3 regions of the Levilactobacillus suantsaii genome follow, and region 1 is predicted to be linked to each of the others. Evidence: riboswitches for the same ligand, from Rfam matches in the RefSeq annotation. Region 1 holds a riboswitch; each other region holds the start of a gene.
What was found. Region 1 has a riboswitch for thiamine pyrophosphate ahead of H3M12_RS00210 (ECF transporter S component). Riboswitches for the same ligand answer to the same signal wherever they lie in the genome.

Region 1 (4,954 bases):
TGAAGTATAACTGTGGTGACCAGAAGTGCAGGACTTGGCCGCGCATCATGGCGGCCGCGTGCACCGTAGCGACTTCGGCTTTGATTTTAGGGAATAGGTTGAACGCTGCAAGGAACCCGTAGGCAAATTTAGCGGGCAACTTGGCGTTTTGTTCCAGCGATCGGGTCAGTTCGAGGGGCACCGTGGTCTGGGTAAAGGTGGCGCCTAGGTAGACGTATACGAACATCCGGGTGAACAGTACGATTAAGAAGTGTGGGGTGGCGTTTCCCCGTAACATCAGTGACCAAATCAATGCGCTGGCGAAGAAGAGCGGGACCACGGTCAGCCATACCAGGGTCCGGATGTGGATGCGGTTCAGTCCTAAAATCACTAGGCTGATCACGATGAGGGCGACGTTGACGGTCCAGACCTGCGTGAATGAGATCTCCAATGCAATCAGTACCACTAAGGCCAATTTTAAACTGGGATTCATGCCGTCACCCCCTGATAGGTCAATTGTTGATGGGCCAGGTCTAAGTGGTAATCAACGTACGGACTAAGACCGCCCAATTGATGACTGATGATGATTAGTGTGAGGTCGAGGTCCCGTTGCGTTGTGGTCAATAACGTTAGAGCTGCCTGAATCGAGTTGAGATCGAGGCCCTTGAAGGGTTCGTCCAGTAAGAGGACCTCGGGGGCCATCATCAGCATGCACAGGAGCTGCAACTTTTTTTGCTGGCCGCTACTCAACGAATAAATGATTTGCTCATCGCGCCCACTCAAGTCGAGTTGGGCGAGGGCGGCTTGAATCCGGTCCGGCGTGAAGTAGGTCGCGTTACCGTAACGTTGCGATAAGGCCAGTTCTTCGGCGACCGTGACGTTTAAAAACTGGGCCGTCGCAGATTGGAACATCAGACTGACGTGCCGGGCGTAGGTCCGCCGTCGAATTCGCTGGATATCGCGCCCCTGGTAGGTGATGGTGCCTTGATAGCGGCCCAAACGAACCAGCGAGCGGAAAAACGTCGACTTGCCACTGCCGTTAGGCCCGGTGATCAGTGTGGTCTTGTGAGTCAATAATGGTAAGTCCTCCGGTAAAATCAACGTGCGGTCGTTTTGGCTGAGACCAAACCCTTTGGCTTCAAAACAACTCTTATCTTGGGCCGTGGGCAATTGGACGTGCGTGAGTTGTAATCTTTCTGGTGTGAAGGCGGCTAAGCGCGCCTGGGTAGCCGCGACTGACAAGGTGGTGACTTGACCGGCGTGTAACACAGTCAGGTGGTCGATCCACTGGGCGTAGCCACTCAAATCATGATCGGCCAAAATAATGGTCTTGCCCTGGTCGCGACATAACTTGACCAGCCGGTCCAATAACGTTTGGCGGGTCGCTGGGTCAATACTAGCGAAGGGCTCGTCGAGTAAGATGACGTCGCTGTCCATCGCGACGATGATGGCTAAGGCGACCTTTTGCTGTTCCCCACCGGAGAGTTGCATCAAATTCCGGTCACGCAAGTCGGTGATGCCCACGAAAGCCAGGGCTGCATCGATTTTACCTGGCATAGCGGCCGGGGAGACTTGCTGGTTTTCTAAGGCAAAGCGTAACTCGTTTGTAACGGTGTCCATGGTGAACTGCGTGCTGGGCTCTTGAAAGAGCAACGCCACGGTCTGCGAGCGCTGCTGCGGTGATTGCGCCGCGAGCGGTTGGCCGTTGAAAGTCAACGTGGCGCCCGTGGGTAGCGGCGTCAAGCCCGCGATGAGTCGCAGTAAGGTCGTCTTGCCGCTACCCGAAGGCCCGGTCAAAAGGGAAAAACGGCCGCCTAAAAAGGTGGCCGTTAAGTCCTTCAACACAGGATCTTGGTGGTCGGGTGCGTAAGTGAGATGTTCAATGTTAACGGTAGCCAAACAAAATCCCTCCAGTGTTTAAGCGCGAATGCGTGGAGATAAAACGTGGGCGCGACCTAAGAGGTTGGTGATCAACTTCGTTAAGACGCCGCCAAAGATGAAGACGGACACGAACCGGGTCAGCAACAAGAGCATCATGAAGCCGAATTGATACTTGTTGTATCCACTCCGGAAGAAGTCCCAGCCGAAGGTCACTAACGTGGTGGTCAACGCGCTGAGAACCAGGGTCATCCAGTTATAGCGTTTGTAACCGGTGAACGCAAACCCTAATTCGGCACCGACCCCTTGGACGATACCGGAGATCAAGGTACTGGCACCCCACATACCGCCAAGAAACATTTCAACGATGGACCCCAGTAATTCACCTAACGTGGCGGCACCGGCAATGCGGATGATGAAGCCTGCCAGGGGACCAGCCATGCACCACAGCCCCAAAAGCATATCGTTAGCCATGGGCTGCAGACCGAAGGGGGCTAAAGCGGCGGCTAGAACCGTGTAGACAGGACCGGTGACCCAGAAAATGACCCCCATAAAGATAGCGAGAATGGTGACAAGAATGATATCGCGAACGTGCCATTGTTTCATGTAAAACTCCTCCTCATTTTACCCTTAGGGTCCCCAAAAAATGGGAAGAGCCCCCACTAAATTGATAGTGGGGGCCAAGTTTGCTTGAGTCATTCACCGTCCCTTCGCTGGAATTGTCCAGAGCAGGTTCAATGGGTTTGTTCTCAGCCGAATATGGGCACCCCGCGGATTCAAATTACTATCTAGCGTAACGAGTTTTGAAGAAAAATGCAACCGCTAACGAAAACAATCGTACCTAAGGTTTGACCTATTCAGACGTGCAACCGTGTGGCTGAAAAACAGTGAGGCCCCACAAATGGTCTAGAACAAGTATGGCCTAGACCAGTTTGACGTTAAGGTACTGAATTAGCTTGGGGTTAGATGATTATGGGTAGCACCAATTGAAAACAAGCGACTACTGGCTGGGAATGCTGGTCTCTCGCACTTAGTCATTTGGTCAATTCTAGGATTTATAACCGTAAAGGAGGAGATTGCAACCAAGTTACGGGGCCAACAAGTAGGTTACAGTTTTATCAGAGACAGATTATGACGTGATAAACGTGTTAACTTTGAGTTGGAGTTTGACAGAATTTGGGAAGGAATTCAGCACATGACAATTAGTAAACTAAAATTAAGTACGCTGGCCATTATGGCGACTGTGAGTCTGGGGCTTGGGGTAACGACGACCCAGCCCGCCCACGCGGCGACGTATCGGACGGTCTCGTCGAAATCGCTGACCAAGACGGCTTATCACAAAAAGAGTACCAAGGGGGCCATTTATAATTATGGCCATTCCAAGAAAGTTGCGAACTTGAAGACCTATCCGAATACGACTTGGTACGCAACCAAGCAAGAAACTTGGAAACATAGTAATTCTAAGGGAATCTACTTAAAGGTCAGCAATAAATCCGGTTCCGTTAAGGGCTGGATTTGGCATGGCTATCTAAAGAAGGGGAAAGCACCGTTTGGCTTGAAGTACGCCAGGGGCGCCGTGGCCATGGATACCAGCACCGGGAAGGTCGTTTGGTCCAAGGCGGCCAACACGGCCCGGCCGATTGCCTCCGTCTCCAAGTTAATGACCTTGTATCTGACCCTTAAGAAAGTCCACACTAAGTCGGCGAAGTGGACCGACGTGGTCAAGACCAACAGTAAAGGTCTGATTGCGATGGGCAACGATGCGGCGTGTGGCGGCTTCCGGTTCAAGTCTGGGCACAAGTACACGGTCAAGGAACTCTATTACGCCGCCTACCTGGATTCATCGAACAACGCGGCCATCGCTTTAGGGAAGTGGGTCTCCGGAAGTAACGGCAAGTTCATCAAGAAGATGAACGCTCAGGCCAAGTCCTGGAACTTGAAACACGCGAGCTTCGTCTCCGCGTCTGGCTTGGAAAATAGTGACTTGAAAGTCTTTGGCTATAACTATGGGTCGGCCAACGCCAACAAGGTTTCCCCCAAGGATGTCGCGTTGATTGCGCGGCACCTGATCAAGGATTACCCGCGGGTCGTCAAGGACGGTAAAATCGGCTCGAAGAAGGTCGACGGTCAGTCGTTGTATAACTACAACAACCTCTTGCCCGGCCGGACTTACTACCAGAAGTCGTTGAACGTCGACGGTTTGAAGACTGGGTACACGCCGCTGGCTGGTTACTGCTTCGTTGGTACTGGTCAGAAGAAAGGCAAGCACCGGGTCATCACCGTGGTCCTGCACGACATCAACGAATTTACCGAGACTCGCTCGTTGATGAACCACGCCAACAAGGCTAGCAGCATGAGTGACTAATTCGTTTTTACTTTGTAAAGCTTAACCCTTAACCTAAAAGTGTTCGGTGACCGGAATCCGTTGGGGTTCCCGTTATCCGGACACTTTTTTGCTTGTTAGGTCGCCGTTTGCCCGAGACTTGGTCGTTGCGCGAACAGGCGGAAGTCGGTATGCTAAACCTACTTTGATTAGCGGATAGGGGTTGGCAAAAAGACATGTTACCACGACTTATTGCAACGGATTTAGACGGGACCTTCTTGGACCCCCAAGGGCATTACGACCACCAACAGTTTGCCCATATTTTGGCTCAGTTACACCAGCGCGGTAGCCGGTTCGTGATTGCGACGGGGGACCCGCTAGACCACGCTCAGGCGTTGTTTCGGGACCTACCGGAAGCGGCGTCGTTGACCTACGTAGTCGAAGACGGCGCTTTAATCGTTACAGGAACCGGCGCAATCGTCCAGAAACGCGCGTTGCCCTCCGACTTGGTCGTATCGGCCGTGACGTGGTTGGAAACGGCCCCCGTCATGGCGGATAATTTTTTGATCAGTTGTGGGCAGACGCGTGCGTACACTCGTTTACCGGCCGACAGTGCGCGGTTTCACGCGTCACAAGCGTTTTACCCCCAACTGACTTCGGTTCCTGATTTGACTAAAGTAAACGATGCCATTTTAAAATTAGACGTGACCTGGTTACACGCGGACGTCGCGCCCCAAGTGGCGGCTTTCAACCAGCGATTTTCCGGTCAACTCG
Region 2 (4,954 bases), 240 kb from region 1:
ATCGCCTTCGTACTGGGCGTCCAACCCACCGATGATGTTCATCAACGTGGTCTTCCCACCCCCGGACTCCCCCAAGATCGACACGAACTCGCCGCGGTCGAACTTGAGGCTGATGCCCTTGAGGACAGGGAACGGCGTCTTATTGACGTAGTACGCCTTATGAATATTTTTTAGCTCTAAAAAGCTCATTGGTAAACCCCTCTTGGTCAGTATTAGTTCAAACGATAACCGATTTCAGGGCAAAAGGCAATTAATTTAATTGCCGGCAAACGCCGTGCGCATAGCGTCGACGGCTGCTTGCGGGTGGTCGTGACGGGTCAGCATGGTGATGACCGCCGCACCGGCCGCGCCAGTTGCCGCAATCGCCGGCAGTGATGCCACGGTGACGCCGCCGATGGCGACAACGGGCACCCGCGAGAGTTCGACCAGGTGGGCCAGGCCCGAAGTACCGATGACCGGGTCGGCATCGGCCTTGGAAACGGTCGGGTTGATAGGCCCGCTGCCCAGATAAGCGATCCCGTCGATCTGGTTAGCCGCCTCGACCTCTTCGGCCGTCGAGCAGGACAGGCCCACGAAAATCTGCCGGTCCTTGACGGCTTCCAAGACTTCTTGAATCCGCTGGTCGCTTTGGCCCACGTGAATCCCGTCGGCGTTCAACGCCAAGGCTAAATCCACGTCATCGTCGACGATGAACGGCACGTTGGCCTCCCGGCACTGGTCGCGCAAATCGCCACCTAAGGTACAGCGTTCCACCGTGGACAAGGTACTGCCGTCCTTATCGCGGAACTGAAAAGCCGTGATCCCGGCATCCAGCATGGTTGCGAGCACCTGCCGCAAGTCGCGGCCCGGTATGTCTTGACTGCCGGCTACAAAGTACGCCCGGAGCAAGCCGGGCTCAAACGTTACTGACATTAGATCGTCCCTCCTTGATTATAAGCCCAATGGTTCAACGGTCCGTGACCGTGCCCGACCGCAATCGGGTGGGCAATGGCGGCGGTCACGTAGTCCTTGGCCAACCGGATGGCCGATTCGAAATCGGCACCCTTGGCCAGTTCGGCCGTGATACACGACGACAAGGTGTCGCCGGTACCATGGGTGCGCACGGTATCGACTCGCGGCGCACTCAGCCAAAACGACCGGCCGTCGGCGAGCAACACGAAGTCGCTGGCCTGGTCGGGCGTGGCTTCGTGGCCCCCTTTGATGACCACGTTCTTCGCGCCCAGGTTCTGCAGCTCCACCGCGGCGGCCTCCATCTCTTCTTTATCATCAAGTGGCAAGCCCGTCAAGCGTTTGGCTTCTGGCAGGTTGGGCGTCAAGACATCGGCTAACGGCACCAGATCGTCACGCACCGTGGCTACCGCGTCGTCGGCCAAAAGTGCCGCGCCGCCCTTGGCAATCATCACCGGGTCGACCGTGAGCGGTCCAAAGTCGTAGCGCTTGAGGTTCTCGACCACGCCGTGCACGTGGGCCGCATCGGCCAGCATCCCCGTCTTGCAGGCGCTGATTTTAAGGTCCGCGGCTAACGAGGCGAACTGTTCGTCGATCAATTTCTGCGGCAGTGCCATGAAGTCTTGCACGCCCAGCGTGTTTTGCGCGGTGACGGCCACGACCACCGCCGTGCCGAACACCTGCCGTTCCTGCATGGTCTTGAGGTCGGCCATCACGCCGGCCCCGCCACCACTATCGGTCCCCGCGATCGTCAAGGTCTGGGGAAATTCGTTTGCCATGATTACTCGTCCTTCTTTCCGCCTTAGTCGTACGCCGCCAGTTCTTCCAACTGGGCGACGGTGGTTTGTTGTAAGGCGTCCATTAATTTAATAATAAAGGTCCCGGACCCCATCTGCGGGTCACTTTGGGCCACGCGTTGACCGATGCCCGCAAAGACCAGGCACGCCGTCTGGGCCGCTTCGAAGTAGTCGGGGTCCACGGCGCAAAAGGCCGCCACGATACTCGACAGCATGTCGCCGGAGCCCACGTGGGTCTGGAACAACGGCGTGCCGTTCAAGACCTGCACGGTCCGCTTGCCGTCAGTGATGACGTCGGTCGGCCCGGACAAGATGACGGTACAGCGCCGCTTGATGGCACAGGACTGCGCGATGCTGACCAGATTGCCACTGCCGCTACCGGCGTCGATGCCCTTGGCCTGCCAGTCGACCCCGGCTAAGGCCGCAATCTCACCGGCATTGCCCCGGATGACGTCTGGTTGAAAGGCCGTCAATAGGTCTTCGGCCACCTTGGCCCGATAAGCCACGGCCCCCACCGCGACCGGGTCGATGACCAATGGTTTGTGGTACTTATTGGCCAGTTGGCCGGTGACCTTGATGTGCTTGATCTGTGGTTCGGTGAAGGCCCCCAGGTTCAAGCAGACCGCTTGAGCCAGTTGGACCATCTCGTCAGCCTCGGCCACCTCTTCGGACATGATCGGTGACGCACCGATAGCGTTGATGCCGTTGGCGACGTCTTGGACCGTCACGAAGTTCGAGATGTTGAACACGATGGGATTTTGTTGCCGTAAATCGTTTAATAAGCTCAGTTTCATGAGTAAAGGACCCCCAAAATAGTAGTGCTAACGTGCCCCGCCATGACCACGCTTCGCGTCAGTCCCAATCAAACGCAAAAGCCCCCCCTTCACAGCAAGTGAACGGGTGGCTTCGCCATCAAACACGTTCCCTCCGCAAGCATGGTCTCGACAGGTTCAAAGGAATCGCGGGCATTCCCGCATCTCAGCCCCAAGGGGCACTCCTAGTGTTAGTTATCTTTAAGCATAACAGGTTGACGTGAGACGTCAACGGTTCTTAGATTATTGCATGATCCGTTTAGCGGCTGCACCAGTCCAGCGCCAGATCTGATCCATGGCTTTTTCGGACAACAGGCGCCGCGCCCATAAGATCTGACTGCCGGCCCCGGCGTGATAACGGGTCTTCGGCCGCCGGGCCAACGCCGCGCGGTCGACTAGCCGAGCAATCACCTGGGGTTCACTGGCGAAGCGTTTAGCGGCTCTCAAGATGGCTTCCCCGGTGCTGGCCGATTGGGCGTAAGGCCCAGTGCCCGACAGCTCGTGCAAGTGACCCGCGGCGATGTCGGCCCAAGCGGACTGGATACTGCCAGGTTCGACGACCACCACCTGGATGCCGTGGGGGCTCAGTTCGAAACGTAAGGTGTCCGAGAGACCCTCCAAGGCAAACTTCGAGGCCACGTACCAACTGGCCAGGGGTTGGGCGACCTTGCCGTCCACGGACGTGATGTTGATGATCCGGCCGCTGTGCTGTTGACGCATCATCGGCAGGACCGAGCGAATCAGCCGCGCCGCCCCGAATAAATTGACGTCAAACTGCCCTTTAGCTTGTTCTAGTGGGACGTCTTCTAACGCGCCCAGTAAGCCAAACCCGGCGTTATTGACCAGGATATCGATGCGCCCGGTCTCCCCGACGATGCGGTTGACCGTCTGGTCCACGCTGTCGGTATCGGTGACGTCGAGTGACAACGTGGTGATGCCCAAGTCGTCAAGGTCGTTCATCCGGTCTACCCGCCGCGCGCCAGCGTAAACGGTGACCCCGTTGCGGTGTAAGCCCCGCGCGATGGCGTTGCCAATCCCCGAGGACGCCCCGGTGACCAGCGCTACTTTTCGATGATGCATAAGCCAAGCCCCCTTTTTGAGATACTTCAATTGTACCGAAAAGCGCGGCGCTTCGCCATGAAAGCGGCCGCATTTGGGCGAACTTTTTGCGCGGGACCAAGCGGGAAACCCCACCGCGGGGCAAACTTTGGTATAATGGTCCAGATTGAATGGTTCTTAGACACAACTATATAGGAGAAAACATGAAAAATTATCAACCGCACCAAAATCGCCGGCGCAACGACCGGCACCGGGCCGACCACCGCAACACGCCCCAGGTCGAGGTCACAGAAGGCCAACGCTTTCCGTTGACCATCAAGCGCATGGGCATCAACGGCGAAGGCATCGGCTACTACAAGCGCATGGCGGTCTTCGTGCCCGGCGCCTTGACTGGTGAAGAGGCCGTGGTCGAGGTCACCAGCGTGGCCCACCGCTACCTGCGCGCCAAGGTCCACCGCATCCGTAAGGCCAGTCCGCACCGGGTCACCCCGCGCGATAGCTACGCCGACACGGTCGGGGGCTTCGAGCTGGAACACTTAGCTTACCCGCAACAACTCCAATTCAAACGCGACATCGTCATCCAGTCGCTAGAACGCTACCAGCCCCGCGGCTTCAAGGACTACGACGTCCGGCCGACACTCGGGATGGATCACCCCTACGAGTACCGCAACAAGGCTCAATTCCAAGTCCGGCAAACGGCTGACGGCACGGTCCAGGCCGGTCTCTACGCCGAACGTAGTCACGACTTAGTGGACCTGCCGACCTGTTCGGTCCAGATGCCCGTCACCATGACCGTGATGCGCGCCGTGGTCCAGATGCTCCAGGACCTCGAAGTCCCAATCTACGACGAGGACCACAACTCCGGGATCGTCAAAACGCTGGTGGTCCGCGCAGCCGCCAACACCGACGACGTGCAACTGACGGTCATCACCAACTCACAAAAGTTGCCACACAAGCACCAACTGTTGTTGCGGATCGCCGACGAGTTGCCACAAGTCACCTCGGTGATGCAAAACATCAACCCGGGCAAGACCTCGCTCATCTGGGGTGACGAGACCCGCCACTTAGCCGGCGAGACTACCATCACCGAAAAACTCGGCGGCCTAGCTTTCAAGCTCTCCGCGCGAGCCTTTCTCCAGTTGAACCCGGCCCAGACCGAAGTCCTCTACGACCAAGCGAAAAATGCCCTGGACTTACAGCCGGGCCAAACGCTGGTCGATGCCTACTCCGGGGTCGGGACTATCGGGTTGACACTGGCCGACACCGCCGCTGAAGTCCGCGGGATGGACGTCATCCCCGAAGCCGTCGCCGATGCCGAAGCAAACGCGCAGGCCAACG
Region 3 (4,954 bases), 630 kb from region 1:
CGCCTTTAACGGCCTGGGTATCGTAGTCGGCAGCAACCTGCCGGCACGGTTAGCTAGACGCTACTCGAACCAACAGCAGTTAACCGGTCTGTTACTGACGGCCATCGCCACCAGTGCGTTGCTCTTGGTCTCGTTACTGTTCCCGGCCAACGTCTGGTTGGTCATCGCCTTGGTTCTCATCTTGGTCATCTTGATTGGGGCGCTTTTGACCCTGACCGTCACCGTAATCATGGACCAGGCCGCCCAAAATGCCGGCAGTGCCTCGGCCGTCATCGGCTTGTCGCAAAACGCTTTCGGAGGCCTGGCCTCCCCGTTAGCCGGGATGACCGGTAGCTCGTACGCCGCCATGGCGGGCATGCTCTTCGTTTGTCACGTTGGCGCTTACGGGCTGACGCGCTTCCAGCGTCATCATACTTAATGCTGAAAATAGAAGCCAGCATCGCAATCATGGCGACGCTGGCTTTTTTATAATGATTGGGCGAGAAAACACGCCTTTTTAAAGACGTGATGAATCGCCCTTTGTTTTGCATATTGGTATATGCCAATGCCGTAAACGGTGTATAATAAGTGCATTAAGACCAGCAAGGTGGTGAAAACATGCTCAAAGGGGTTAAACTACGCTTATACCCAACTCAGACACAAGCCAAGCAACTATGGCAATTATTCGGCAATGGCCGTTTTGTTTGGAATCAAATGTTAGCAATGGCCAAATCCCGCTATCAAAACAACCCTAGTAGTCAATTTGTTAATGAGTACGGCATGAACAATTTACTTAAACAACTCAAAAAAGAATACCCGTTTCTAAAAGCCAGTGACGCGACTAGCTTACAGATAGTTAACCACAACTTAGCCCAGTCTTTCTCCAGGCTATTTAAACATCAAGGCGGTCAGCCTCGTTTCAAGTCGCGCCGTTCCACTAAAAAATCCTACACGGGGCGGTTTTCAGCTAGTGCTAAGGTGGTGATTGCCAAACGGCGAGTTAAATTACCCAAACTTGGGAGCATCAAAACGAGCAAGACAGGTGCACTGGCCGTTGGAAAATTCAAACGCTACACCATCAGTTTGGATCCAACCGGTAAATATTACCTTAGCTTACAGATTGAGTGTCCGGATCCCGAACCATTCACTAAGACTAATTTAGTTGTGGGAATTGATATGGGGGTGGCTGACTTGGCAATCACCTCTGACGGTGATAAATATGACAAGTTCCAAGCCCTGTGGGAGACTTATCAGGCCACAGCTTGGCAACGTAAATACAACCGGCGCAAATATAAGGCGACGATTAACGTTCGCCAGTGGAACCACAATAAAGCCCATCTAACCGATATGGTGATTAATGACTACCAAAACTGGCAACGTGCTAGGAAAACCAAGGCACGCTACCAACAGAAACTGGCCAATAAACGCAAAGATTATTTACACAAGATAACCACTGACTTGGTTAAAAAATACGATGTAATTGTGATTGAAGATTTGAAAACCAAAAATCTAATGCACAATCACCACCTAGCTAAGTCAATTGCCAACGCTAGTTGGTCCCAATTCAGATACACGCTTGAATATAAGTGTCAACGATATGGAAAACAGTTAATCACGGTCAAGCCTAATTATACGAGTCAGCAGTGTTCCCACTGTGGCTTTCAAAGTGGCCGTAAACCACTAGAGATTCGCGAATGGACTTGTCCGCGCTGTGGAACCCAGCATGATCGAGATGTTAACGCGGCAGTTAACATCTTAAACAAAGGGCTGAAAAATGCCGGATAAAAGCCGTTAGGTTAGGAACTAGCCTTGGTAAAATAGTTAAGTTCTGTGAGTTAGGTACTTGGGATACCACCGTAAAATCCTAAACACTACTTAACGTTCCCAGAAGCTCGTTACTTTAGTGACGAGTAGTTCACTTTGACTTAAGTCCGTTCAATAAAGACCAAATCGTTGGCCGTCGACCGGTACGGCACGATGCCATCGAAGGGACGCAACACACCATAAAAAGCTGACAAGAGCCGCAGATGGACTTGTACATAGGCCAATGCCGGCACCGTGAATAGATCCGGCGCCATCGCTTGGTATTGCAGACTGCTATAGGCCATCACGGCGGGGGTCTGGTTCTGGTTCTGGGTCAATTCTAAACGCTGTAACCAGTCGTAATTGGTCCGGGCCAACTTGTCGCTACACCGCCACATTTGGTGCGCTTCCGCGTAGGTCAACTCGCGCAAACGCCGTAAAATTTGGTTGGTTTGGGCCAAGTATTGTGGTTGCCCCTGAACGGCAAAGTCGTCCGGGGCCACCTGCATCTTCTTGGCGGGGGCAATGATGATTTTCATATAACGGTCTCCTTTGCCCCTAGATTACCACAGTTTACCTCGTCACATCGGTACAATTCAGTCCTTAGTAGCCGGTGTCATCAGCGGGTGCAGCTTGGTGAAGTGCCCGGTCACCAACACCCCGATGCCCAGAATAATCAGCAATAGTAGCGTAGTCCCGCCGATAAAATCGAGACGCTGGAGCCACGAGTACGCCAGCGTACCGACCACCCACCAGGCAAAGTTCCAGCCTAAGGCTAACCGCCGATGCCCCAGAGGTTCACGTGGCCAAACGCCAACAGGTTATTCAGATTGGTGGCCGCCGAATACGCGTCCATGAACGTGGTCGTGACCGTTGAAAAAACAATGATGACGAGCGCCACTAAGCCCCAGTTTGACTGGGCCAGCACCTGCGTGAAATCCGCTTGGCCGGTCAACGTGACCGTCAATAGTCCGATGATAAACATCGCAAGGCTCCCACAGAAGTACCCGCCGACACTGGCCAAACTGGCCCGTAATGGCTGGTCACTCTGGCGCGTATAGTCGCCAATCAAAGGCAACCACGACAAAGCCATAGTCACGTTGAGTTCCACGGCGCCACCAAAGCTTAAGTTGCCCTCCGTCAACGCGTGCACGTGGCCCTGCCAGACGATGCCGCCCATCATCAGTAGCATTCCCACGGCCAGCAAGATAACCACCACGTTATTGATACGAAACAGCCATTGATGGTCCAGCAACAACCAGATGCCAATCAGAACCGCCACGATACTGGCCATGACTACCGGCGAACGAAAGTGCAACAAGTGTTGAGCAATCCCGTCCATGGCCAGTTGCGCGTTAACGATCATCACCGCCGTCCAGCCCACCAGTTGCAAGGCGTTGAGTAGCGAAAACAACCGCACGCCCCAGGGCCCAAAGACCTGGCCGGTCACCCCAATCGCGGTTTGGTGTTGGCGCGCCGATAAATAGGCGGCCGGCAAAAGAAACAGGCCCCCGCCAATCAAATGTCCCAGGATAATTGCGGCTAGACCTTGCGACCATCCCAGCGGCGCTATCAACGTGCCTGTCACGATTTCCGCAATCGAGATGGCCGCTCCTAACCACAGTAAAAACTGATTTCTTAACCGAATCGTCATCGTCCAAAACTCCCTTGACCCGAAAAAACGTCCCCCGTTAAGCCGGAACTTAACGAAGGGACGCTTTTTAATGACCGACACTTTCCTTCGCGAGTCTTAACTCAACAGGTTCAAAGGGATCGGACCACGTCCATCTCAGCCAGCATTGGCACCCCTAGTGTTTTTTCGATTTAAATTTAAGTTCAGCATACCGCTAAATTAGTGGGCCAGCAAGTTTCCTCCTGTGGGTGACCGCCAGTTGCCTACATGGTCGGCGAAATCAAAATTTTGACTTGTGATTTATCGGTCGCCAAGGTCTTCACACCATCTTCAATGGCCCGGGACAACGGAATCTTCTTCGTGATGATCTTTTTGAAGGTTTCGGCGTGCTCGTTAATTAACCGCATGACCGCAGGATAATCGTTGTTGTAGCCTAACGTCGTTAAGATATCCAGGCCTTGCATGATTAAACGGTTCGTCACGTCGACCGAGATCTTTTGACTGAAGAGGGCAATCAACATGACCCTACCACCCTTCTTGGCCACTCGGATGGCGGTGTCAAAGGTCGTTTGGATACCAGCCGCATCGTAAACCAAATCTACGCCACCGGGAGTACCCTGCTTGATTTGCTCAACCACGTCCCCGTGGCTAGAATCCAAGACGTCTGTCAGGCCTAAGTCCCGGGCTTTTTGTAGCCGTTCCGGGGAGACATCCGTAATATAGACCTTAGTTGCCCCAGCAAGTCTTGCCAACGTTGCCGTTAACAAGCCGATAGGACCGGCCCCCATGACGGCGACCGTTTGCCCGACCCGCAGTTGACTCTTCTTGATGGCTTCGTAGGCCACCGTCGTTGGTTCGGTCACGGCACCCAGTTCATAACTCATGCCAGCTGGCATCTTGTGGGCGAAGAAGTCGCGGACGTTGGCGTACTCGGCGTACCCCCCGTCGGCCGAAAAGCCAAGGAAGTTACTGCTGCCATCGTCCCCAATGGCATTTTCGCAAAGGTTGTATCGCCCGGCCCGGCAATTGTCACAGTGACCACACGCAATCAACGGTTCAACGGCGACGCTGTCACCAACCTGCAAGTCAGTCACATTTTGGCCGACCTTGACGACTTCACCGGCGAACTCGTGGCCCATGATGATGGGGAGCGACTGGCCACTGATGGGGTGCTTGACCGTGGGTAACGTCAGCCCTTCCGTATACTCGTGTAAGTCACTGCCACAAATCCCACAGTATTTGACCTTGAGTTGAACCTCATCGTCCTTCGGGTCCGCAATCGTCACGTCTTCTAACCGGGCGTCCTTGGCGCCATAAATTCTAACTGCTTTCATGTTGGTGTCCTCCTTATTTTTTATTAGCACTTACTTAAAGTAAAAGTGCTTTCTTTGATGATGTCAAACATTCTCACAACCCGCACTCCGAACTCAAACCCAATCGATTCCCGCCATAACGCGTCTGCATACCACCTCACTCATCACAAAAATTGAGCCATCTCCAAGAGAGGACCCAATCATTGCCACAAGTTGATCATTCAAT

Region 2: it holds a riboswitch for thiamine pyrophosphate, as region 1 does, so the genes downstream of both, thiM (hydroxyethylthiazole kinase) here and H3M12_RS00210 (ECF transporter S component) in region 1, are expected to answer to the same signal.
Region 3: it holds a riboswitch for thiamine pyrophosphate, as region 1 does, so the genes downstream of both, H3M12_RS03195 (cytosine permease) here and H3M12_RS00210 (ECF transporter S component) in region 1, are expected to answer to the same signal.

What each region holds. Positions count from the first base shown of each region.
Region 1 covers NZ_CP059603.1:40,814-45,767, reverse strand. The annotation lists gene H3M12_RS00220 (energy-coupling factor transporter transmembrane component T family protein) at 1-472, opposite strand, end outside; gene H3M12_RS00215 (ABC transporter ATP-binding protein) at 469-1,878, opposite strand; gene H3M12_RS00210 (ECF transporter S component) at 1,897-2,463, opposite strand; TPP riboswitch at 2,546-2,638, opposite strand; gene H3M12_RS00205 (D-alanyl-D-alanine carboxypeptidase family protein) at 3,053-4,222, shown strand; gene H3M12_RS00200 (HAD-IIB family hydrolase) at 4,417-4,954, shown strand, end outside.
Region 2 covers NZ_CP059603.1:280,507-285,460, forward strand. The annotation lists gene H3M12_RS01345 (ABC transporter ATP-binding protein/permease) at 1-189, opposite strand, end outside; gene thiE (thiamine phosphate synthase) at 256-912, opposite strand; gene thiD (bifunctional hydroxymethylpyrimidine kinase/phosphomethylpyrimidine kinase) at 912-1,727, opposite strand; gene thiM (hydroxyethylthiazole kinase) at 1,751-2,539, opposite strand; TPP riboswitch at 2,650-2,754, opposite strand; gene H3M12_RS01365 (oxidoreductase) at 2,801-3,637, opposite strand; gene rlmD (23S rRNA (uracil(1939)-C(5))-methyltransferase RlmD) at 3,820-4,954, shown strand, end outside.
Region 3 covers NZ_CP059603.1:675,078-680,031, forward strand. The annotation lists gene H3M12_RS03180 (multidrug effflux MFS transporter) at 1-418, shown strand, start outside; gene H3M12_RS03185 (RNA-guided endonuclease InsQ/TnpB family protein) at 598-1,764, shown strand; partial or broken gene H3M12_RS03190 (YaaA family protein) at 1,944-2,321, opposite strand; gene H3M12_RS12835 (hypothetical protein) at 2,379-2,531, opposite strand; gene H3M12_RS03195 (cytosine permease) at 2,558-3,436, opposite strand; TPP riboswitch at 3,502-3,602, opposite strand; gene H3M12_RS03200 (2,3-butanediol dehydrogenase) at 3,679-4,749, opposite strand.